DNA from 4 places in the Sinorhizobium sp. P24N7 genome. Region 1 is predicted to be linked to each of the others. Evidence: predicted binding sites of a transcription regulator. Region 1 holds the regulator's gene; each other region holds the start of a gene.
The links. Region 1 encodes LexA, which represses DNA repair genes until DNA is damaged. Its sites were predicted from a motif close to TGTTCNNNNTGTGTTCNG; they were not measured.

Region 1 (5,375 bases):
GAAGCGATCGGAAGCCGTGTCCAGCGCTTCTTGCAGCCCCTCGACGATCGAACTGCGGTAGTACTCGTGATTGCCGGGGACCAGAATTACCGGCATGAACTGCGACACGTGTACGCCCAAATAGATGACGCTCTTCGCCGGCCCTCGGTCGCAGATGTCACCTGCACAAATGCAGACATCAGCCTCGGGAACTTCCAAGGGAGCGACTTTCTCGTCAAACTCGGTGTGAAGGTCTGAAAAAATCCAAGCCTTCATGACCTGCCCCTGTTGCATTTATCGAAGTGCGCAGGATCAAGTGGCGTCCCCAGCCTATACCAGCGGGAGAACGTCCTCGCGAGACCGGCTTGCGGGTCGAGGTAGTAGAGCTCGCTGGAAAAACACGGCTTCCCGTCGTCAATCCCCGGGTGTCCGCTCGGTCTGCCAATTAGGCAGGGGACCGTCCGTTTTGCCAAAGCCCATTGGTCAAGCCGAACTGTCGGAAGCGGCACGACCGTCCGGTCGCCAATAACTTCCAGGTCGTCGGCCAGGGACCGAAAACGGACAACAAGGTCGGCTCGGCTAACGCCGAACCAGTTGTTGAAAAAATCGTCTTGCATCTAACACCTCGCCTTGAGGCCTCCCTGGGCACCGCAACCCGGATGGCTGGAACCGCACTGACCGCAGCGGTCGGCCCCGTGATTCGTTTGATCGATGTCCTTATATAGGTGTTTTTTACCGTAAATCAGAGTCTTTTTTTCGTACAGTACGTATTAATTGACATGGATGCCGGATGCCGGTTTTTCGACGCCATGGCGACGTTGTTGACGGCTGATCTGATACGTGCGGCCCGAGCCCTGCTCGGGTGGAGTCAGCTCGAACTTGCGCACAGATCGGGCGTGACGCAAAAAGCGCTCAGCGACTTCGAGCTTGAAAAGAAGCCGCTAACCGCCAAAGCCAGCGACAAGCTGCGGACGGCACTCGAGACCCACAACGTCCAATTTATCGCTGTGAACTCCGAAACGAGTGGCGAGATTGTGGGAGGGGGCGTCCGCTGGCGTCCGGACCCTCCACGCATGGATATCAAAATCCTCTAGGCTAGTAGATCACGATGTCAGTCCGGAAGCTCTGATGCGAGCAGATCGCCGGCCGTGGATCGAGTTGCGCAATGCACAGGTATCGATTCTGATTCGGCGTCTCGACTTTGTGGAGCGTCCAGCATGCAATGTGCTTCGGCACTATCGGCGAGGCCGGGGCGTTTGCCGGAGCCGCGAATGATCCTAACGTAGGCTCGTGTGTTTTAAGACGTCCACCCACGACGACATTTCAACGACCGCCAGCCATAGTTGGTTCGTACTTTCTCCCGTTCGGTCCACCATTCCCCTCTTTTGTTCAGCCCGGAGACCTAGGTGACAGAACTTACCTGGGGCAACTTCGACCGATGCCGGACGTCAGGCTGCCAGGGCTCGGTCGATGCCGAGGCTCGGCTGCGCTTGCCAAAAAAGCTGATTTGAGAGAAAGTTTTAGTCTGACCCGTTCGAGGTCTGGGCAACTCCCGCGAGTGGAGAAAAACATGCCTGTTAAATCTTTGGTGGCAGCCGTAATTTTTTCCCTCTTCGCCCTTTCGGGGTGCGCCAGCACAGGCTCGACCAACACGACCTATACCCAGTGGTACGGGCCCTATCCCGAGCCTGAATTCGACGTTCTTACGCCGGGCGGACTGCGGCTTGCCTATTAGCATGGCGTAGGCGAGCGACTGGGCCGGCCGCTGTAAGTGAGCGTACGCCCCTGCCCCCAGATTCCGAGCGATCGCCATCGCACGCCGGATGGAAAGCGGACAGGCATTCAGCAGCAAGCGGTATTCACGGAATTTTAGGCACTTGCGGAACACATATGGAACAGATAGGTTCTGTTCTTGATTTGTTTCGCGATTCTGGAGTGACGCCATGCTGACCCGCAAGCAACAGGAATTGCTTCTGTTCATTCATGAACGAATGAAGGAATCCGGGGTTCCGCCGTCCTTCGACGAGATGAAAGATGCCCTGGACCTTGCCTCCAAATCGGGCATCCATCGTCTGATCACCGCACTCGAAGAGCGCGGGTTCATTCGCCGGCTACCGAATCGCGCGCGGGCCCTCGAAGTCATCAAGCTGCCGGAGGCATATGCCGGCGCTTCGCAGGTCCGCCGCGGCTTTTCGCCGAGCGTGATCGAAGGCAGTCTGGGCAAGCCTGCGGCCCCGCCCCCCGCACCGAAACCAGCGCCCCCGGCCGAGATCGCGTCGGTCGCTGTCCCGGTCATGGGCCGCATTGCCGCCGGCGTGCCGATTTCCGCAATCCAGAACAACATGCACGATATTTCCGTACCGGTCGAAATGATCGGCAGCGGCGAGCACTACGCTCTCGAGATCAAGGGTGATTCGATGATCGAGGCCGGCATCCTCGATGGCGATACGGTGATCATCCGGAACGGAAGCACTGCCACCCCCGGGGATATCGTCGTCGCCCTGATCGACGACGAGGAAGCAACTCTGAAGCGTTTCCGTCGCAAGGGCGCCTCTATTGCGCTCGAAGCCGCCAATCCGGCTTACGAGACACGGATATTCGGTCCGGATCGGGTCAAGATCCAAGGCAGGCTTGTCGGCCTCATCCGGCGGTACCACTAGCCTCCCGACGAGGTGTGCAGGCGTTTCCCACGGAAGTACGCAATTTCAAAGCGTTAGAAGTGGGCGCATTGCGCCTTGGGGCGCTATGGCCACGCCTCCACAGAACCGAAGCCATATTTATACAGAATAAAAAAGACCCTATTCCAAATGTACCCTCTTGCGGATTGCGGGCAATCATTCTAAATCCGCGCCACGATTTGAAAATCGCAAATCGTAGAGGCCTCGTGGCGGAGTGGTGACGCAGAGGACTGCAAATCCTTGTACCCCGGTTCAATTCCGGGCGAGGCCTCCAAAAAACCACCCCTATTCAGCTTTGTTACCGACAAATCTTACCTGCGTCAGACGAAGGCGAACTCCGCGCCCGCAAAGACGAAGTTGGCAGCGCTGAGGTCGGCAGCGTGGATGCCGATCAGAGTGACCTGATCGACCGTGCCATTCAACTGCAGGACAGCGTTCCCGTCAGCATCGTTGCCGATGTTGGGCAAAAAATCAGCGAAGTCGTCGTAGCCATAGCCAGCGATTTGGATGACGTCCTTGTCCAATTCGAAGTCGAAGATCTCATCCCGACCACTGTTTCGTGAAAACAGGAACTGATCGGCACCGGTCTCGACCGCGAAGCCTGCGGTCAGTCGACCATCACCCCAGAGCTGATCGTTACCGGTGCCGCCGATCAAGAGGTCGTTCCCACCCGCGGTGTCCACGCCGACCTCTGCATCGCCATACAGGACATCATTGCCTTTGCCTCCGTCGAGCAGGTCGTCGCCGCCACTGCCGCCACGTGAGAAAAGAATGTCTCCAACGAGAAAGTCATTGCCCGAACCACCATAGAGGTGGTCGTTGCCGCCAATGCCGGATTCCACGACGCCCTGGTCGAGGCCATCGCCGTAGAGTTTGTCATGGCCCTCTCCGCCCTGGAGTCGATCGTTCCCGCCAACGAAAAAATCGCCCAGGGAGAAAGCGTCGCCCGAGAGACTGTCGTCTCCGGCGCCGCCGTCGAGCCAGTCGTCTCCACCACGTCCGCTGAGGCAATCGTAGCCATCGCCATAGAGTGTATCGTTGCCTTTGCCGCCCGAGAGACGATCATTCCCTCCGGCGACGATAGCGGAATCAATCGCATCGATCTGGAAGGCATCGCCGTACAGCGTGTCGTCGCCGGCGCCGCCGTCGAGCTGGTCGTCGCCACCACGCCCCTGATTGGAGATCGTCCAAGCGTCGCCGAAGAGCGTGTCGTTGCCCCCAAGGCCGTCAAGGCTGTCGCGGCCACCCTGCCCCGAAGACAGGAAGCCGCCGATTTCGGAGACTCCTAGGCTATTGCCGGTCGTGAACGGGTCTCCGAAGATAATATCCGGATCGTTCGTTCCGAAGATGTGGTTGTCCAGCCCGAGCCAAGGGGCGATGCCACCGATCAGATGCGCCATTTTTCTCTCCACAGTGCTGTAAAGTAGGCGATGCTCGTCTTGGGAAACCCGGACGGCCTTCGCGGCGCCGACTTCGTCGGGCTCCGTCGGAGTGACGAGCTAACGCTATGAAAATACCGACTTCCTACGGAAGACCGTTACACCCTTTTCCTGAAAGCGCTCCAATGTTGCCGAACGTGATGTTCCTGTCTATTGACCACTTTGGATTAACTACAAGTTGTACTTTGCGGCGACACTCAGCGTCCGGATACTGGAAGAAGGACGAGCTCGCCCACGCTCCCGAAGACGTCCGCGAAGGGCGAAACCTCGAGGATCGTGTGGTCTCGTGATCGGCGGTTGTGATATAGCGGTCCGTCGGCCGGCCTCATCGGGAGGGCGGCACTCGAAGCGCGACGTGATGGATATTCCTTGGGGCTACATTCAGCGCCACTTCGATTGGCTCGGGCATGTGGTCGAGGGCTTCTGTATTGCAGCAGTCGTCGCCCTCCTGTTCGTGGCGATTGCGCCGAGAAGGCTGGCGCTGATCATCGGCCTCGCCTTCGCCATCGGACACTTTCACGGCCGCGAGAAACGTGATTTCGAGATCAGCGCAAAGCTGCTGCCGCCTCACCTGGAGGGCTATGAAATGTGGAGGTGGAGTTGGGATCAGGCGACCGATTTCTGGCCCGTCGCTTTGGTCCTCGCCTGCGTCATTGTCGCCCTCCTGCCCAAACGGCGTCGAAAGCCGCGCAATTCCGACGACTGAAATGCGTGCATCCGGATGCTGGCGGGACTCTTGGCAAGGCCCACCTCTCAGGACCTGCCGGACGAGTTCGGCTTGCTGCGCCATCGGGCCCACCATACGGCCAGCTTGCGCCGCCGTCGGCGCATCGAGGGAATATCGTGCGAAAGCACGAGCAGGCCCAGAGGAACCATCCAGAAGCCCAGGATGGGCAGAAAACCGAGCAGACCGCCGAAGACGAGCAGAACGCCGATGAGCACGCGCAATGCCGGCGAATTGGGCAGGCTCATCCGCCATTTGCCGAGCACAATCTCACGCGTCTTGGGATCGATGCCAAAATGCTTCTTCGCCATCACTCTTCTTCCGTACCAATGACCCCACAGTTGGTGCCTTCTCCACAGGGCGGCAACCGCCTACCGACATTTTTTTTGAAAAACCGCTTGGCAAATCGGAAAAGCATTTGTATTAGCAGCCTCACTTCTGCGGCGCAGATGATCCCTGGTAGCTCAGCGGTAGAGCACTCGACTGTTAATCGATAGGTCGCCGGTTCGAATCCGGCCCGGGGAGCCAGTTTCCAAAGCCCTGCACCTCGCGGTG
Region 2 (5,375 bases), on a different contig from region 1:
TTGCATCGTCGGCTGCGGCCGATGCGAGAAGCTCGCGGATCAGCGCGACGCGACGGCCCTCCTGCCGCAGGCGGAAATAGGCCCAGGCGCCTTCCTGATAGCGATCGATGAGCGCGACCTCGGCCAACAATTTCAGATGACGGGAAATGCGCGGCTGCGATTGCCCGAGAATTTCAGTAAGATCGGTGACCGTCAGGTCACCGGCCGAGAGAAGGGCCAGCAGGCGCAGGCGCGTCGGCTCGCCCGCCGCCTTCAGGACGTCGACCAGCGCATCCAAACCAAGCGTTTCCCGATCAGCCATAGCCTTCCCCATCAACACATAAAGATATGTTTATGTGATTTGTGACAGCTGCGCAAGAGATTTGCGCATAGAGGCAATAGAATGGCGTCTGGAGGATAGAACGGCCGGACCTTGCGGTCGCCCGGCCGACAAATGGCGCGCTACGATTTGTGGAGATTTCAGAACGCTTGGGGAGCGGCTCTGCCCGTCGACCCCCTCTGCCTCGGCCCCGACATTCATCCTCAGCCGTGACCCCGACAGTCATCCTCTGCCTGGACCGGAGGATCCACACGCCGGGCATAGGAGCCGAACTCCGTGGATGACGCGGTGCATGCAACGGGACTGCGCGTAACGCCGCCTGTTTGAGTATCGGTGGCTTGTGAACGGATCCTCGGGTCAAGCCCCGAGGATTACGGCGGCGAAGCCCGGCGATGGCGACCCGGAGAGGCCGCCTTCGCTGGATGTACAGACTCAAAGAACGCCGTCAGCGATGCGCCGCCGCAAACCTATGACGGTCAACGCGTCAGGCGCTTGTAGGTTACGCGCTTCGGGTTGACCGAGTCCGGGCCGAGGCGGCGGATCTTGTCCTTTTCATAATCCTCGAAATTGCCTTCGAACCACTCGACGTGGCTGTCGCCCTCGAAGGCGAGGATATGGGTGGCAAGGCGGTCGAGGAACATGCGGTCGTGGCTGATGATAACAGCGCAACCGGCGAAGTTTTCGAGCGCATCTTCCAGTGCGGCCAGGGTCTCGGTGTCGAGGTCGTTGGTCGGTTCATCGAGCAGGACGACGTTGCCGCCGGACTTCAGCATCTTGGCAAGGTGAACGCGGTTACGCTGTCCGCCCGAAAGCGTGCCGACCTTCTGCTGCTGATCGCCGCCCTTGAAGTTGAAGGTCGAGCAATAGGCCCGCGAGTTGACCTCGTGCTTGCCGAGCTTGATGATGTCGTTGCCGCCCGAGATTTCTTCCCAGACCGTCTTGTTGGCGTCGAGCGCATCGCGGCTCTGGTCGACATAGGCGAGCTGCACGCTGTCTCCGATCCGGATGGAACCGTCGTCGGGCTGCTCCTGCCCGGTGATCATGCGGAAGAGCGTCGTCTTACCGGCGCCGTTCGGTCCGATGACGCCGACGATGCCGCCCGGCGGCAGCTTGAAGCTCAGGCCTTCGATCAGCAGCTGGTCGCCATAACCCTTGGAAATATTCTCCGCCTCGATGACCACCTGCCCCAGTCGTTCGCCCACGGGAATGACGATCTGCGCATCGCCCGGACGCCGGTCCGCAGCCGCCTCGACCAGCTCGTCATAGGCGCGAATACGAGCCTTGGACTTCGCCTGGCGGGCCTTGGGGCTCGAAGAGATCCACTCCTGCTCGCGGCTGATGGCCTTCTGGCGGGCAGCCTCTTCGCGTCCTTCCTGCGCCATGCGCTTGGCCTTCGCCTGCAGATAGGCGGAGTAGTTGCCCTCATAGGGAATGCCCCGTCCGCGGTCGAGTTCGAGAATCCAGCCTGTGACGTTGTCGAGGAAGTAGCGATCGTGCGTGACCATCAGCACGGCGCCCGGATATTCGCGCAGGTGTTTTTCGAGCCAGGCGATCGTTTCCGCGTCGAGGTGGTTGGTCGGTTCGTCGAGCAGAAGCAGTTCGGGCTGCGACAGCAGAAGCTTGCAAAGCGCCACGCGGCGCTTCTCGCCGCCGGAGAGATTGGTGACCTCCGCATCGCCCGGAGGGCAACGCAACGCTTCCATCGCCATTTCCACCTGACTGTCGAGGTCCCAGAGGTTCTGGCTGTCGATGACGTCCTGGAGCTTGGCGCCCTCTTCCGCGGTTTCGTCGGAATAGTTCATCATCAGCTCGTTGTAGCGGTCGAGGATCGCCTTCTTGGCAGCCACCCCTTCCATCACGTTATCGAGCACGTTCTTCTGAGGATCGAGTTGCGGCTCCTGTGCGAGATAGCCGACCCTCGCACCTTCGGCGACCCAGGCCTCACCGGTATATTCGGTATCAAGGCCGGCCATGATCCGGAGCACGGTCGACTTACCGGCCCCGTTCGGGCCGAGAATGCCGATCTTCGCCTCCGGATAGAAGGAGAGATGGATGTTCTCGAGGACCTTCTTGTTGCCGTAGGCCTTGTTCAGCCCGGCCATGTGATAGATGAATTGACGTGCCATAAAGGAAATGCTCCGCATCGGAAGGGAATTTTGCCCGCTATGTAGGCGAATTATGGTGGCGGGGCAACGCCAAAGGCCCTTGCCCCCACGCTCCCCCGCCGCTTCCTCAATGCGAATTGCGGTCCGGATCAGCCCCGCCCGGCAGCGTCTGCGACCCCCTTCGCGCATTTGAATTCCGTCGGCCCCGCCGCCTGGATCAAATCCGCCAGCTCGGCTTTGCCCGAGAGGTCGCCCGAGAGCCCGATCGTCAGCCCGGTAATCACGTCGCGGCCGTTCACCGACTGGCAACGCATGCGCACCCGGTCTCCGGCCCCCGCCCCGAAAGTCTGGTCGAAGGCCTGCTTGATCTGTTTTTCGTCGAGTTCCCTGCCGATCCCGCCGGCGAAGAGCGCACGCACCGCCGACCGGTTGAGCTCGTCCAGAAGCCGGAGCTGCAGCGCGAAATAGTCCTCGGCATTTGCCGTCTGGCAGGTACCGTTGCGCAGCCATTGGTGCCGGTCCAGACCGGACATGACGCCCGGCATGGCGACGAGCAGGCGCTTGGCCGTCTCGTCCCCCATGGCGACTTCCGGCAGTTCCAGCCAATCGCCCTTGCGGTCGCGCGCTTTCAGATCCGCTTCCACGCCGCAATAGCTCTTCTTGAGCGGCCATAGTCCATGAAGCGAGAAATTCGTGGCGTCGAAGCGATCCGCGGTCTGATCGACGCATTCCTTGCGATCGGGCCGCGTCTCGCAGAATCCCGGCTGCCAGCTCACGGCGAGGACATATTCCGTCCTTCCCGCGCCGGTTTCGCCCTCGCTCGCCTCACTCTCCTGAGCCGCAGCGAGGGGCGCATTCGCCAAACCCAGCGCCAGCGCCGCCAACCTGATCAGATGCATCATCGCCCTTGTCTTCATTGCCCCAAACCCTCTAAAGGAAACAAAACAGGAACAAATAACGCCATATACGGGAAAATTGCAACCCTGAATCGCATCTGCGGATTCGTTGTGATCTCATGCGCAACGAGCAACAAGCTGCGGTTGCCTTTCCCACCCAAATCGATTTGATATCCGCACGGCATCCGCAAGTGGGGGAGAGCGCATGGCATGTTCGGGCAGGTGAGGACGCATCGAAGCCCGACCGGCGCGACGCTCGGCTGGCGCCATCTCGGCGCCGCGGGTGAACCGCAAGGCATTCTCGTCATCAGCCACGGCCTTGCCGAGCATTCCGGCCGCTATGCCCGCTTTGCCGAAGCCATGGCCGGCCAAGGTTTCCACGTCTACGCCCATGACCACCGCGGCCACGGCACGAGCTGTGCCCCCGATGCGTGTCCCGCCATGTTCGCGCAGCGGGATGGCGCTGCCAAGGTCGTCGCGGATCTCCGCGCGCTCCGCGATATGGCGGTGGCCAGCCATCCCGGCCTGCCGGTCGTGCTGTTCGGCCATTCGATGGGCGGCCTGATCGCGCTTAACGCCGCCGAAACCGATCCGGAACTCTACGACGCGCTTGCTGTGTGGAACTCCAATTTCCGGCCCGGCCTTGCCGGGCGCGGCGGCCAGTTGCTGCTGGCGATCGAGAAGATGCTGAAGGGTTCGGACGTGCCAAGTCCGCTCGTGACGAAACTCACCTTCGGTGCCTGGAGCACCAGCATCGCCGACCGGCAGACCGATTTCGATTGGCTCTCGCGCGATAGAAGCGAGGTTGCCAAATATCTCGAAGATCCGCTCTGTGGTTTCGACCCGACCGTATCGCTGTGGCTCGACGTATTCGCCTTCGCCTTTGCCGGGGCCCGCTCCGACCGGCTGTGGCGGCTACCGTCAAGCCTGCCGGTTCACCTCGTCGGCGGCAGCGCCGATCCTTCCACCCTCAACGGAGAGGCCGTTCGCTGGCTGGGCAACCGCATGAAAGCGCGGGGCATGACGGATGTCACGATCGCAATTCACGAGGGCATGCGCCACGAAACGCTGAACGAGATCGGACGGGAAAAAGCGATGACGGAGTTCGCCGCCTGGTGCAGGAAGGCAGTCGGGGGAAAGCGGCACCGTCCATGAGCGAGCTCTCCCTTTCCAAGGCGGCAATCGACCACAACCGGATCTCCTACGGCCTGACGCTGATGGTCCTTTCGGTGTTGCTGTCGCCGCTGATCGACGTCTTCTCGAAGCTCGCCATAGCGACGGTTCCCTCGGCCGAGATCACGGCGGCACGCTTCCTGCTGCAGATCGTCTTCATCCTGCCGATCGTCCTTCTGCGCGGCACGCTGTTCGATCTCACCTGGCGCAAGAGTGCGCTGCATGCGCTGCGCGGCGGCCTTTTAGTGGTGACCATGCTTTCCTTCATCACCACGCTGAAGGTCATGGAGGTGGCCGATGCCATCGCCATCTTCTTCGTGGAACCGATCATCCTCACCATTCTCGGCAGCATTTTCCTGAAGGAGACGATCGGGTGGCGCCGTTATACCGCCTGCGCTGTCGGCTTCCTCGGTTCGCTGCTCGTCATCCAGCCGAGCATGCAGGAAGTTGGTTGGGTCGCGCTTCTGCCGATCGTCGCCGCCTTCGGTCTCGCCGTTTTCCTGCTCGTGACGCGCATGGTCGCGCAGAACGAGGACCCCTGGTCGATGCAGTTCCATGCCGGCATCTGGGGAGGCCTCTTCTGTCTCGCGCTGCTCTGGTTCGGCGAGGGCAGCGGATCGAGCGTCTTCGATCCGGTCTGGCCGGACGGCCGCGCCTGGTATTATCTGTTGGGAGTCGGCGTCACCGCGACGATCTCCGGCGTGCTCGGCGTCTATGCCTATCGGGCGGCGCCGGCCTCGGTGCTCGCGCCGCTGCAATATCTCGAGATCGTCTCGGCGACGATTTTCGGCTGGCTCGTCTTCGGCGATCTGCCGGACGCGCTGAAATGGCTGGGGATCGCGATCATCATCGGCTCAGGACTTTATATCATCTGGCGCGAGC
Region 3 (5,375 bases), on a different contig from region 1:
AAACCGGGGTGCGGAAATCACCCCATGCCTTTCACCCGCGCCGCTCCCTCGTCACGGTGATGAAATCCGTTCCCTTGCCCGTCTCCAGCCCCGATTCGGTATCGGTGATCGAGAGTGACGAGCCGTTTGCAAGGAGGCCGGCGAGGCGTTCGCGGACGTCTTCGGGCACGGTGAGGCGGCTCAGCGTTCGCTCCAGCGTGTCGGGCTCGCCTTCCGCTGTGATGCCAAGTCGCTTCTTGGTCGTTTTCGGCAGCTTGTTCTCGAGCGACATGCCGAACCACTTGCCCTGTCCGGTTTTCGTGTCGAGATCCTGGAACTGCAGCAGATGTGTCCCGAGCGCCATTTCCGGCTCCGCGATGGCAATCTCGGCTTCGAAAAGCGGCTGGAATTGCCGGCGCACGCGCAACACGCCATTCAACGGTGCACTGCGGCCCGCCTTGCGAAAGACGGCTTCGATCAGCTCCGGCGTTATCTTGCCATCGTCGGGCAGAGCTTCGGCCCTTTGGAACGCTTCGATTGCGGCGGCCGTTGCCGGACCGCTGAATCCATCCGGCAGACCTGCATCGTAGCCGAGCGTATTGAGGAGCGTCTGGAGGTCGCGCACGCTCTCTTGCGTACCGCGCCGGGTAATCAGAATACGTATCGGGGCCTTCGCCTCGTCGGATGTGACGGGCGAGGGGCGTTTGTCGGTCATGGCGACTTCAACTGCGCTCCGGTTGAACTCCCCGATCGCCGGCCGCAGGGGGACGTCCGACAGGGCAGGTCCCTGCGGTCGCGACTGGCTCGGCTGGAAAAGCATTTCGTGCGCGACCTCGACCGGGGCGATCTGCCGATCCGATATGACCACATGCATGCCGTAGCCCGTCATCTTGAACAGGCTCGCCGCGAATTTGCTCGGCAGCCGCACGCAACCGTGCGAAGCCGGATAATCCGGTACATGGTTTGAGCCATGCAGCGCAATGCCGGACCAGGTAAGCCGCTGCATGAACGGCATCGGCGCATTCGAATAGATGTTCGACGCGTGACGTCGGCGCTTCTCCAGGATCGAGAAAATGCCCGTCGGCGTCGCGTGCCCGGCCTTGCCGGTTGACACTTTCGACGTGGCGACGACCGTGTCGCCGTCATAGACGACGAGGGACTGCTGCTCCCTCGATACGACGATCTGCAACGGCGCCTTGGCGCCGGCCGCAAGCGCGGACGGCGACGCCATGACGAAAACCGCGAATCCCATCCGGAGAGCGAAACGCAACACCTACCCTCGTTCAGACAGTGGCGGCACCGCAAAACGGACGACGGAGCCGTGGAAGCAGGCTAGCGTCCAATATTTAAGGAATTGCCCCATACGATGCGTCAGCCGTCCGGTCGGGCAACCGTGACGGCTATTGCCGGCGCCGCCCCTTGCCGAACGTGTAGCCGGTCTCGACGCTCGTCCTGCCGAACTTGTCGCGCAGCTTGTTGATCGCGTCCTCGGCGGCGGCACGCCGGGACGCCTGCGGATCGACGAGATCCGGCGGATCGGCGAGGTCGGGATCGGCCAGATCGCTGACGCCGATCCCGATCAGCCGGTATTTCGTCCCGTCGACCTCCTTCTCGAGCAGCTGCAGGCCGGTGCGGAAGATGCGGTCGGCAAGGCGGGTGGGGCTTTCCAGCCTGCGGTTGCGCGTGCGGGTCTTGAAGTCCGCGGTCTTCAGCTTCAGCACCACCGTCTGTCCGGCGAGGGCGGAATTTCGCAAGCGGAATGCCACTTGTTCGCTGAGGCCCCTCAGATGCGTTACGAGGTCTTCCTGGCGCGCCAGGTCGTCGTTGAACGTCGTCTCGGAGGAGACGCTCTTCGCTTCGCCTTCGATTTCGACGGATCTTTCGTCCAGGCCGCGCGAGAGCCTGTAGAGCCGCCGGCCCATCGTGCCGTAGCGGCGCATGAGGTCCGCCTCTTCCATCGTCTGGAGCTGCCCGATCGCGCGGATTCCGTCCCTTTCGAGCGTGGCGGCGAAGGCCTTGCCGACGCCCCAGATGAGAGTAACGGGTTTGGCCTTCAGGAAGTCGATGGCTTCGGCCTGGCCGATGACCGAAAAGCCGCGCGGCTTCTGAAGGTCCGAGGCAACCTTGGCCAGGAATTTGCAGTAGGAGAGCCCGACGGAGACGGTGATGCCGATTTCCCGCTCCACACGCCTGGCGAAGCGGGCAAGCGTTCGGGCGGGCGGATCGTGATGAAGCCGCTCGGTGCCGCTCAGATCGAGAAAGGCCTCATCTATCGACAGCGGCTGCACGAGAGGCGTCAGCTCCTGCATCATCGCTCTGACTTCCCGCCCGACGCGCACGTATTTCTCCATGTCGGGCCTGATCACCACGGCCTGCGGACAGGCTTCGAGAGCTTTGAACATAGGCATGGCGGAGCGCACGCCGTGGATGCGGGCAATGTAACAGGCCGTGGAGACGACGCCACGCTTACCGCCGCCGATGATCACGGGCTTGTCGGCGAGCTCCGGATTGTCGCGCTTCTCGACCGAGGCATAGAAGGCATCGCAGTCGATATGCGCCAGGGTCAGCCGGTAGAGTTCGGGGTGCCGGAGGAGCCGCGGGCTTCCGCAGGCGAGGCACCGCCGTGCCTGGGCGGCTTGCTCCTTGAGGCAATCACGGCAGAAGCCGGAGGGTGGGGCGGCGCTGTCGATCATATCCGGAACAAATGTTGAACGCGGCGACTTTACGCTCTACGCTGCTGAGTCTCAAGGCGGCGGCTGGAGGCTGTTTTGGATATCGCAGTTAAATTTGAGACGGTGCCGGCCGATCGCCGGCCGGACTTCGGGATGCTCCTTAGTCGGCACGGCGCACTCGGCACCGGGCGGTGCACCGCGCTGCGCACGCCGCGTGCCGGCAGCACTCAGCCTTCCTCGAAATCGCGCGGGCCGGAGAGGGCATGGTGCGCCCGGACGACCTCGTCCGGCGAGGTTTGCGTTTCGTTGCAGAAGGCCATCAGCGTCGGCTCGTGCTCCATCAGGAACGCAACGATGCCCCCCATGAAGCCCGGCTCGCCGACGGCGCCGCGCAGGGAGGCGGGATCGGTGCCGGTGAGCGCCAGAAAGCGCGACATCAGCTCAGGCTCGTTCGCGAGCCAGGTCAGGATGGCGATCGCCGTATCCTCAGCGTTCTTCATGATATCCGCTCTCTTCTCGTTTGCCGGCCGCAATTACCTATTTTTCAACCAAATCGCGCTAGCCTGGCGATCGACGAAAAGGGTCGAGTCGCCGTTGTTGCAACTTAAATCTCTCCCGGAGACTTGCAAGGCGGCGGCAGACAGCAAGGGATCGACATGCCCAAACAGGTGATGATTGTTGAGGATAACGAGCTGAATATGAAGCTCTTCCGCGACCTGATTGAGGCTTCGGGCTACGCGACGATCCAGACGCGCAACGGCATGGAAGCCCTCGAACTCGCGCGCAAGCACCGTCCCGACCTGATTCTGATGGACATCCAGTTGCCGGAGGTTTCCGGCCTCGAGGTCACGAAATGGCTCAAGGAAGACGATGAGCTTCACGTGATTCCGGTTATTGCCGTAACCGCTTTTGCCATGAAGGGCGACGAGGAGCGCATCCGCCAAGGGGGATGCGAGGCCTATGTTTCCAAGCCGATTTCCGTTCCAAAATTCATTGAGACCATCAAAACATATCTGGGCGATGCCTGACTGCCAGAAAGATCGATATGACTGCGCGCATCCTCGTCGTTGATGACGTACCAGCCAATGTGAAGCTCCTGGAAGCGCGGCTGGTGGCCGAATATTTCGACGTGCTGACGGCTCCGGACGGGAATGCCGCCTTGGCGACATGCGAAAAGACGCCGGTGGATCTGGTCCTGCTCGATGTCATGATGCCGGGGATGGACGGTTTCGAGGTCTGTGAAAGATTGAAGGCGAACAGCCGGACCGCGCATATTCCGGTCGTGATGATAACGGCACTCGACCAGCCGTCCGATCGCGTGCGCGGGCTGAAGGCCGGCGCGGACGACTTCCTGACCAAGCCCGTGAACGATCTGCAGCTGATGTCGCGCGTGAAGAGTCTCGTACGCCTGAAGAACGTCAGCGACGAGCTGCGTCTCAGAGCTCAGACGGCACAAACGATCGGGCTGCAGGAGACGGCCCGCGTCGATCGGCCGGACGAGCCCGGCAGCGTTCTGCTCGTCGATGGCCGTGCTTCCTCACAGGAGCGGCTGACGCGTGCCCTGAAGCCGATCGCCGATGTCGCCGTCATATCGGACCCGCAGGCCGCTCTGTTCGAGGCTGCCGAAAGCAGTTTCGACCTGATCATCGTCAACGCGAATTTCGACGATTACGACCCCTTGCGTCTGTGTTCGCAATTGCGGTCGCTCGAGCGGACCCGCTTCATTCCGATCCTGCTGGTAACCGAGCAGGGAAACGATGAGAGAATCGTCCGCGCACTCGAACTGGGCGTGACGGACTACATCATGCGCCCCGTCGATCCGAACGAACTTGTCGCCCGTTGCCTAACGCAGATCCGGCGCAAGCATTGCAACGATCGCCTGCGCGCCAGTGTACAACAGACGATCGAATTGGCCGTGACCGATGATCTCACCGGCCTCCACAACAGGCGCTATCTGGAAAACCACCTGAAGCTGCTGATCGATCGCGCAACCACAAGGGGGCGTCCGCTGTCGATCTGCATCACGGATATCGATCGCTTCAAGCGTGTGAACGATACCTACGGTCATGATGCCGGTGACGATGTACTGCGCGAATTTGCCAACCGCGTTCGCGCCACGGTGCGCGGCGCGGATCTCGCCTGCCGTTTCGGCGGGGAGGAGTTCGTGGTCGTCATGCCGGATACGACGCCCGAAATGGCAGCGATCGTTGCGGAGAGACTCCGACTGGCGGTCGAGAGCCGTGGCTTCGACATTCCGCAGGCCGCGACGGTCCTGAACGTCACGGCGTCGCTCGGCATTGCAACCCTGAGGCCGGATGGCGATACGGCCGAGGCTTTGCTGAAGCGCGCCGACATGGCGCTCTATCAGGCGAAGAACGGCGGACGGAACCGGGTTGTCGCTGCCGCGGCCTGATCCGCCGCACATGCTGTGCTATTCAGGGCCTCGCGGGCTCTTCCAGTTGCGCTCTTCTTCGCGCGGCCGTGCCGGAGTAAGCACATCCGCAGGCGACACTGTCCGATTTTGGAACAGAATTAACCAAACGCCGAGCAACCCCTGCTCGGCGATTAAGAATGCGTTGATTTTTTTTTAGTTTCAGGCAATGCTGATAAGCGAGGAAGGAAACTTCCACAGAATTCGGTTACCCCATGATGCTCAGGTCCGCCGCATCTCCTGGGTCGTGGGGTCGGTCGGCTGGCCTCGGACTTGCGGATTCCTCGTGCTGC
Region 4 (5,375 bases), on a different contig from region 1:
CCAGGCCGCAACCGGCTGTCCGCACCCGCTGCCGCCGGCAGCGGAAGCCGCCGAATTCAAGACGATGTCGACGGAGAAGCTGCGCGCTCTCGGCTGGATGCCGGGCGGAAGGGAAAGACTGGCTGCGACGATCCGGGAACTTGCGGGGAGACGGTGACCGGCAGGCGGATGGGGGCGATTTCCACTCATCCGAGATCGACGACCACAATCTCCGGCGGCACGCCGAAACGGATCGGCGCGATGGAGCAGCCAAGGCCGCCCGAGACGATGAGGTTGCGATCATGCTCGACGATATGACCATAGGCGTACCGGTCACCGAAACGCGACGGCACGACGGGCGAGTGGCCGGCAAAGCGCACCTGTCCGCCATGGGTGTGACCGGACAGCGTCAATGCGACCCGCGAGGGCACCTTCGGAAAAATGTCCGGCTCGTGCGCGAGCAGGATCACTGGCGCCTCGTCCGTCACCTGTGCAAGCGTGCCATCGAGATCGTCGAGCCCAGCCATCCACGCGCGTTTCCATTTCCGTCCCGGCAGGAGCGCAAGCTGGTCCTCGAGCCCCGCGAGCCAGAAAGGGAAGCCGCTCTTCTCAAGGCGGACCGCGCGATTGCTGTGCACCTGAATGCCGACCCCGGCCAATGCCCGATGGCCGAAGGTATCGCCGCCGCCGTTCTTCTGGGCCGTCATGTCTTCCCACCAATCATGATTTCCCATGATGGCATGGACGCCAAGGGGCGCCGTGAGCGTGGCAAGCGCCTTCGACCACTCGCTCGCATGGACATACCGCGTCACGAGATTCATGCCGGAAGCGTAGTCGCCGAGAAGGACTGTCACGTCGCCGCCGAGGTGGTTGGCGCGCTCGCAGATGGATGTGATGCGGCGCGCAGACATCCAGGGTTCGCAGGCGTGAATATCCGCGAGCGCGACCAGGCGGAGCTTAAGGCCGGGCGTCCATCCCGGTGGCGTCACGGCGTAGCGGGCCACCCTCAGACGCGCAAGCGGTTCGATGGCGAAGGCGTAGCTGCCCAGGGCCACGGCGCTCGCCAATCCACCGCCGAGGACCTTCATGAAGCCCCGCCGGGTGATCATTTCAGTCGTCCTCGAGCGTCAGCCGGAATTGGCTTGCCTCGACATCCCGTGGCGGATTGAGGCCGAGATGCTTCCAGGCATTCGCCGTGAGCACGCGACCACGCGGCGTGCGCTGGATGAATCCCTGCTGGATCAGATAGGGCTCGATGATGTCTTCGATCGCGTCGCGCGGCTCGGAAAGCCCGGCGGCGATGGTCTCGATCCCCACCGGCCCGCCGCCGAAATTCTGGGCGATCATCGTCAGATACCGCCGGTCGAGCTGGTCGAGACCCATGCTGTCGACGAGCAGCCGGGTCAGCGCCTCGTCGGCAATCTTCCGCGTCACGGCCTCCGCCCGTGCGACTTCGGCGAAGTCGCGCACCCGGCGCAGGAGACGGCCGGCAATGCGAGGCGTGCCGCGCGCACGGCGGGCAATCTCGCGCGCGCCTTCGTCGGTCATGCCGAGACCCATCAGCCGCGCGCCACGCCGGACGATCAGCTCCAACTCCTCGACCGTATAGAAATTGAGCCGCACGGGGATGCCGAAGCGATCGCGCAGCGGCGTCGTCAGCAGTCCGAGGCGCGTCGTCGCCGCCACCAGGGTGAACTTCGCGAGATCGATCTTCACCGAACGGGCCGCCGGCCCCTCGCCGATGATGAGGTCGAGCTGGAAATCCTCCATGGCCGGATAGAGGATTTCCTCGACGGCGGGATTGAGGCGGTGGATTTCATCGATGAAGAGCACGTCGCGCTCTTCGAGGTTGGTCAGCAGCGCCGCAAGGTCACCGGCCTTGGCGATAACCGGCCCGGAAGTCGAGCGAAAATTGACGCCGAGCTCCTTTGCCATGATCTGCGCCAGCGTCGTCTTGCCGAGCCCGGGCGGACCGACGAAGAGCACATGGTCGAGCGCTTCGCCGCGATTGCGCGCCGCCTCGATGAAGATCTTCAGATTGGCGCGCGCTTCAGCCTGGCCGGTAAAGTCGTCGAGCGTCTGCGGGCGCATGGTCGCATCGAGGTCTTCGCCTCGCTTTTCCGGCGCGATCAGACGTGCGGCTTCGCTCATGTCACTGCTTCCGTTTCGGGCTGTCCGCGGCCATAGGGGCACCGGGCGTCGAGGCCGGTCACCGTCGCTGCCGCGCTCAACCATAATAGCGGCGCCCGGATCAATCCAGCGAGAACGGCCAGCGTCCCTCTACTCCAATGCTTTTGTGGCCGCAGGAAGGCTCGTGGCTTCCTCACCGCGACAGCTCCTTCAAGCCGAGGCGGATCAGCTTGGCGCTGTCGCCGCCCTCCCCGCCGTTTTTCAGCGCAGCCGCAACGGCATTGGCCGCCTGGTCTCGCGAATAGCCGAGATTGGTGAGCGCCGAGACCGCGTCCGCAACCGGCGCCGCGGCAACGCCTTCGCCGAGCTCCTGCTTCAGGCCGATCGACGGTGCCATCTCGCCGGCGAAGGCGGGAGCCTTGTTCTTCAGTTCGGTGACGATACGCACGGCAACTTTCGGACCCACGCCCGGCGCGCGCGAGATCGACGTCTTGTCCTGCAAGGCGATCGCGTTGGCGAGTTCCCCGGGGGTCAGCGTAGAGAGCACCGCCAGCGCCACCTTGGATCCCACACCCTGAACGCTCTGAAGCAGTCGGAACCATTCGCGTTCCAACGCGCTCAGGAACCCGAACAGCTTCAGCTGATCCTCGCGCACATAGGTCTCGATGAAGAGAACGGCCGCCTCTCCGGCGCTTCCGAGCTTTCCGAGCGTGCGCGCCGAACAATGGGCGACATACCCGACCCCATGCACGTCGAGAACCACGTGATCCTCGCCGATCTCGTCTATCGTGCCCTTGAGCTTGCCGATCATCTGGTCTCTCTGGATGGTGTTGGTCCGTCGTCTTTGAAGAAATGCCGTTGCCCGGCCTAGCCCGCAAGCGCCGCAAGGCGGCTCGTCACCGCCTGCCTGTTATGGGCATGGCAGATGGCGATGGCGAGCGCGTCGGCGGCATCGTTGCCTTTGAACTCGGCCTTGGGCATCAGCACCTTCAGCATCATGTGTATCTGCTGCTTTTCGCCGTGGCCGACGCCGATCACGGCCTTCTTGACGGCGTTTGGCGCATATTCCGCGACCCTCAAGCCCGCCCGGGCCGGCACCAGCATGGCGATGCCGCGCGCCTGGCCGAGCTTCAGCGTCGCCGTCGCATCCTTGTTGACGAAGGTCTGTTCGACAGCGGCCTCGTGCGGCTGATAGCCGTGCACCACCTCGGCAAGCCCGTCATGCAGCTGGCAGAGGCGGGAGGCAAGGTCCATCTCGCCATCGGAAGTGACGGTGCCGGACGCGACGAAACGCAGCGAATTGCCGAGTGTTTCGATGACCCCCCAGCCGGTGCGCCTCAAGCCCGGATCGATGCCGATGATGCGAATCGTAGTCTGCATGCTTCACCCTATTTCGGTCGGCGCGACGCTGCCAGCAAAAAGTGAACAAAACAAAAACATTGCACAGAAATGGTCGCGCTTTGCCTAAAAGCGCCGGCGCACCCTTGGCGTAAGGAAACTTGAACCTACATTGCGGAAGATCAATTTCTCTTAATTGAAAGCCCCGCCATGATCCCCTTCTCCATTCTCGACCTGTCGCCGATCACCGAAGGGGGCAGCATCGCAGAGTCGCTCGAAAATTCGCGGCGGCTGGCAATCGCCGCGGAGGAGAACGGCTACGAGCGCTTCTGGTTGGCCGAACACCATGGCATGAAAGGCATTGCCAGCGCCGCGACTTCTCTCGTGATTTCGCATGTGGCTTCCGCCACGCGGACGATCCGCGTCGGCTCCGGCGGCATCATGCTTCCCAATCATTCACCGCTCGTCATTGCCGAGCAATTCGGCACGCTTGCGGCGCTTTACCCCGGCCGCATCGATCTCGGCCTCGGCCGCGCGCCCGGCACGGACATGAGAACGGCGCAGGCGCTCCGCCGCAACATGGAGGCGAGCGCCAACAACTTCCCAAACGATGTCGTCGAACTGCAGGCGTTGCTCGGCCCGGCGACCGAAGACCAGAAGATCATCGCCGTTCCGGGCGCGGATTCGAACGTGCCGATCTGGCTGCTCGGTTCGAGCCATTTCAGCGCCCATCTCGCCGGCATGCTCGGCCTTCCCTTCGCCTTCGCCTCGCATTTTGCGCCGGACATGCTGCTTTCCGCACTCGAAATATATCGCGAGCGCTTCACCCCGTCGCCCCAGCTCGACAAGCCGCATGTCATGGTGGGCGTCATGGGTGTCGCCGCGGACACCGACGATGAGGCGAACCACCTCTTCACCTCCATGCAGCAATCCTTCGTCGCGCTTCGCCGCAATGCCCGCGGGCGCTTCCCGCCGCCGGTCAAATCGATGGACGGCCTCTGGAGCCAGGACGAGAAGATTTTCGTCGACCATGCAATGAGCTACGCGGTGGTCGGCGGCCCCGAGACGATCCGCCGAAAGATCGAGGCATTCGTGGATCTCACCCGGGCGGACGAGCTGATCGTCTCAATGCCGATCTTCGACATGGAAGCGCGGTTGCGGTCGGTGAAGCTGTTTGCCCAAGCGCAACGCGATCTCGCCGCCGCCTGACGCGAACAGCAATTGACCCGCATCGCTCGGAGCGATGCGGGTCAATTGCAACGGATATTCCGAACGCTCAGGCGGAAAGCTTCGCCAGAACCTCGTCGGAGACCTCGAAGTTCGAATAGACGTTCTGGACGTCGTCGTCATCTTCGAGATTGTCAATGAGCTTCATCAGCGACTGTGCCTTTTCCTCATCCACCGGCACGGTATTCTGCGGCTTCCAGACGGCCTTTACGGTCTCCGCCTCGCCGAGCGTGCCTTCGAGCGCTTTCGATACTTCGCCGATATCCTCGAAGCCGCAGGTGATGGTGTGGCCTTCCTCGTCGGTCTCGACGTCGTCGGCACCCGCTTCGATTGCCGCTTCCATCACCTTGTCGGCGTCGCCGGCGGACAGCTTGTAGGTGATTTCACCGACCCTATCGAAGGAGAAGGAAACCGAACCGGTTTCGCCGAGCGCCCCGCCCGCCTTGGTGAAGGTGGAGCGTACGTTGGAGGCGGTGCGGTTGCGGTTGTCCGTCAACGCCTCGACGATGACTGCGACGCCGCCCGGGCCGTAGCCCTCGTAGCGGACTTCTTCGTAATTCTCGGCATCGCCGCCCGCAGCCTTCTTGACCGCGCGTTCGATATTGTCCTTCGGCATCGACTGCGCCTTGGCGTTCTGGATCGCCAGACGCAGGCGCGGGTTCATCGTCGGGTCGGGAAGGCCGGTTTTTGCTGCGACGGTG

Region 2: the regulator LexA is predicted to act here: its motif matches at 3,360-3,377, upstream of ACFHWW_RS10515 (ribonuclease T2).
Region 3: the regulator LexA is predicted to act here: its motif matches at 2,676-2,693, upstream of ACFHWW_RS26990 (DNA polymerase IV).
Region 4: the regulator LexA is predicted to act here: its motif matches at 3,531-3,548, upstream of ruvC (crossover junction endodeoxyribonuclease RuvC).

What each region holds. Positions count from the first base shown of each region.
Region 1 is NZ_JBHMIW010000014.1:42,876-48,250, forward strand. Features, by position in the region: gene ACFHWW_RS23185 (metallophosphoesterase) at 1-255, opposite strand, end outside; gene ACFHWW_RS23190 (helix-turn-helix domain-containing protein) at 801-1,073, shown strand; gene ACFHWW_RS23195 (hypothetical protein) at 1,550-1,714, shown strand; gene lexA (transcriptional repressor LexA) at 1,923-2,639, shown strand; tRNA gene ACFHWW_RS23205 (tRNA-Cys) at 2,858-2,931, shown strand; gene ACFHWW_RS23210 (calcium-binding protein) at 2,978-4,057, opposite strand; gene ACFHWW_RS23215 (hypothetical protein) at 4,455-4,802, shown strand; gene ACFHWW_RS23220 (hypothetical protein) at 4,850-5,131, opposite strand; tRNA gene ACFHWW_RS23225 (tRNA-Asn) at 5,274-5,348, shown strand.
Region 2 is NZ_JBHMIW010000005.1:209,736-215,110, reverse strand. Features, by position in the region: gene ACFHWW_RS10525 (metalloregulator ArsR/SmtB family transcription factor) at 1-301, opposite strand, end outside; gene ettA (energy-dependent translational throttle protein EttA) at 796-2,445, opposite strand; gene ACFHWW_RS10515 (ribonuclease T2) at 2,574-3,341, opposite strand; gene ACFHWW_RS10510 (alpha/beta hydrolase) at 3,531-4,475, shown strand; gene ACFHWW_RS10505 (DMT family transporter) at 4,472-5,375, shown strand, end outside.
Region 3 is NZ_JBHMIW010000018.1:411-5,785, forward strand. Features, by position in the region: gene ACFHWW_RS26985 (L,D-transpeptidase family protein) at 32-1,249, opposite strand; gene ACFHWW_RS26990 (DNA polymerase IV) at 1,380-2,672, opposite strand; gene ACFHWW_RS26995 (DUF3572 domain-containing protein) at 2,879-3,151, opposite strand; gene ACFHWW_RS27000 (response regulator) at 3,308-3,679, shown strand; gene ACFHWW_RS27005 (PleD family two-component system response regulator) at 3,697-5,064, shown strand.
Region 4 is NZ_JBHMIW010000004.1:281,539-286,913, reverse strand. Features, by position in the region: gene ACFHWW_RS08820 (NAD(P)-dependent oxidoreductase) at 1-157, shown strand, start outside; gene ACFHWW_RS08815 (metallophosphoesterase) at 186-1,088, opposite strand; gene ruvB (Holliday junction branch migration DNA helicase RuvB) at 1,090-2,130, opposite strand; gene ruvA (Holliday junction branch migration protein RuvA) at 2,303-2,920, opposite strand; gene ruvC (crossover junction endodeoxyribonuclease RuvC) at 2,977-3,489, opposite strand; gene ACFHWW_RS08795 (LLM class flavin-dependent oxidoreductase) at 3,658-4,656, shown strand; gene ACFHWW_RS08790 (YebC/PmpR family DNA-binding transcriptional regulator) at 4,724-5,375, opposite strand, start outside.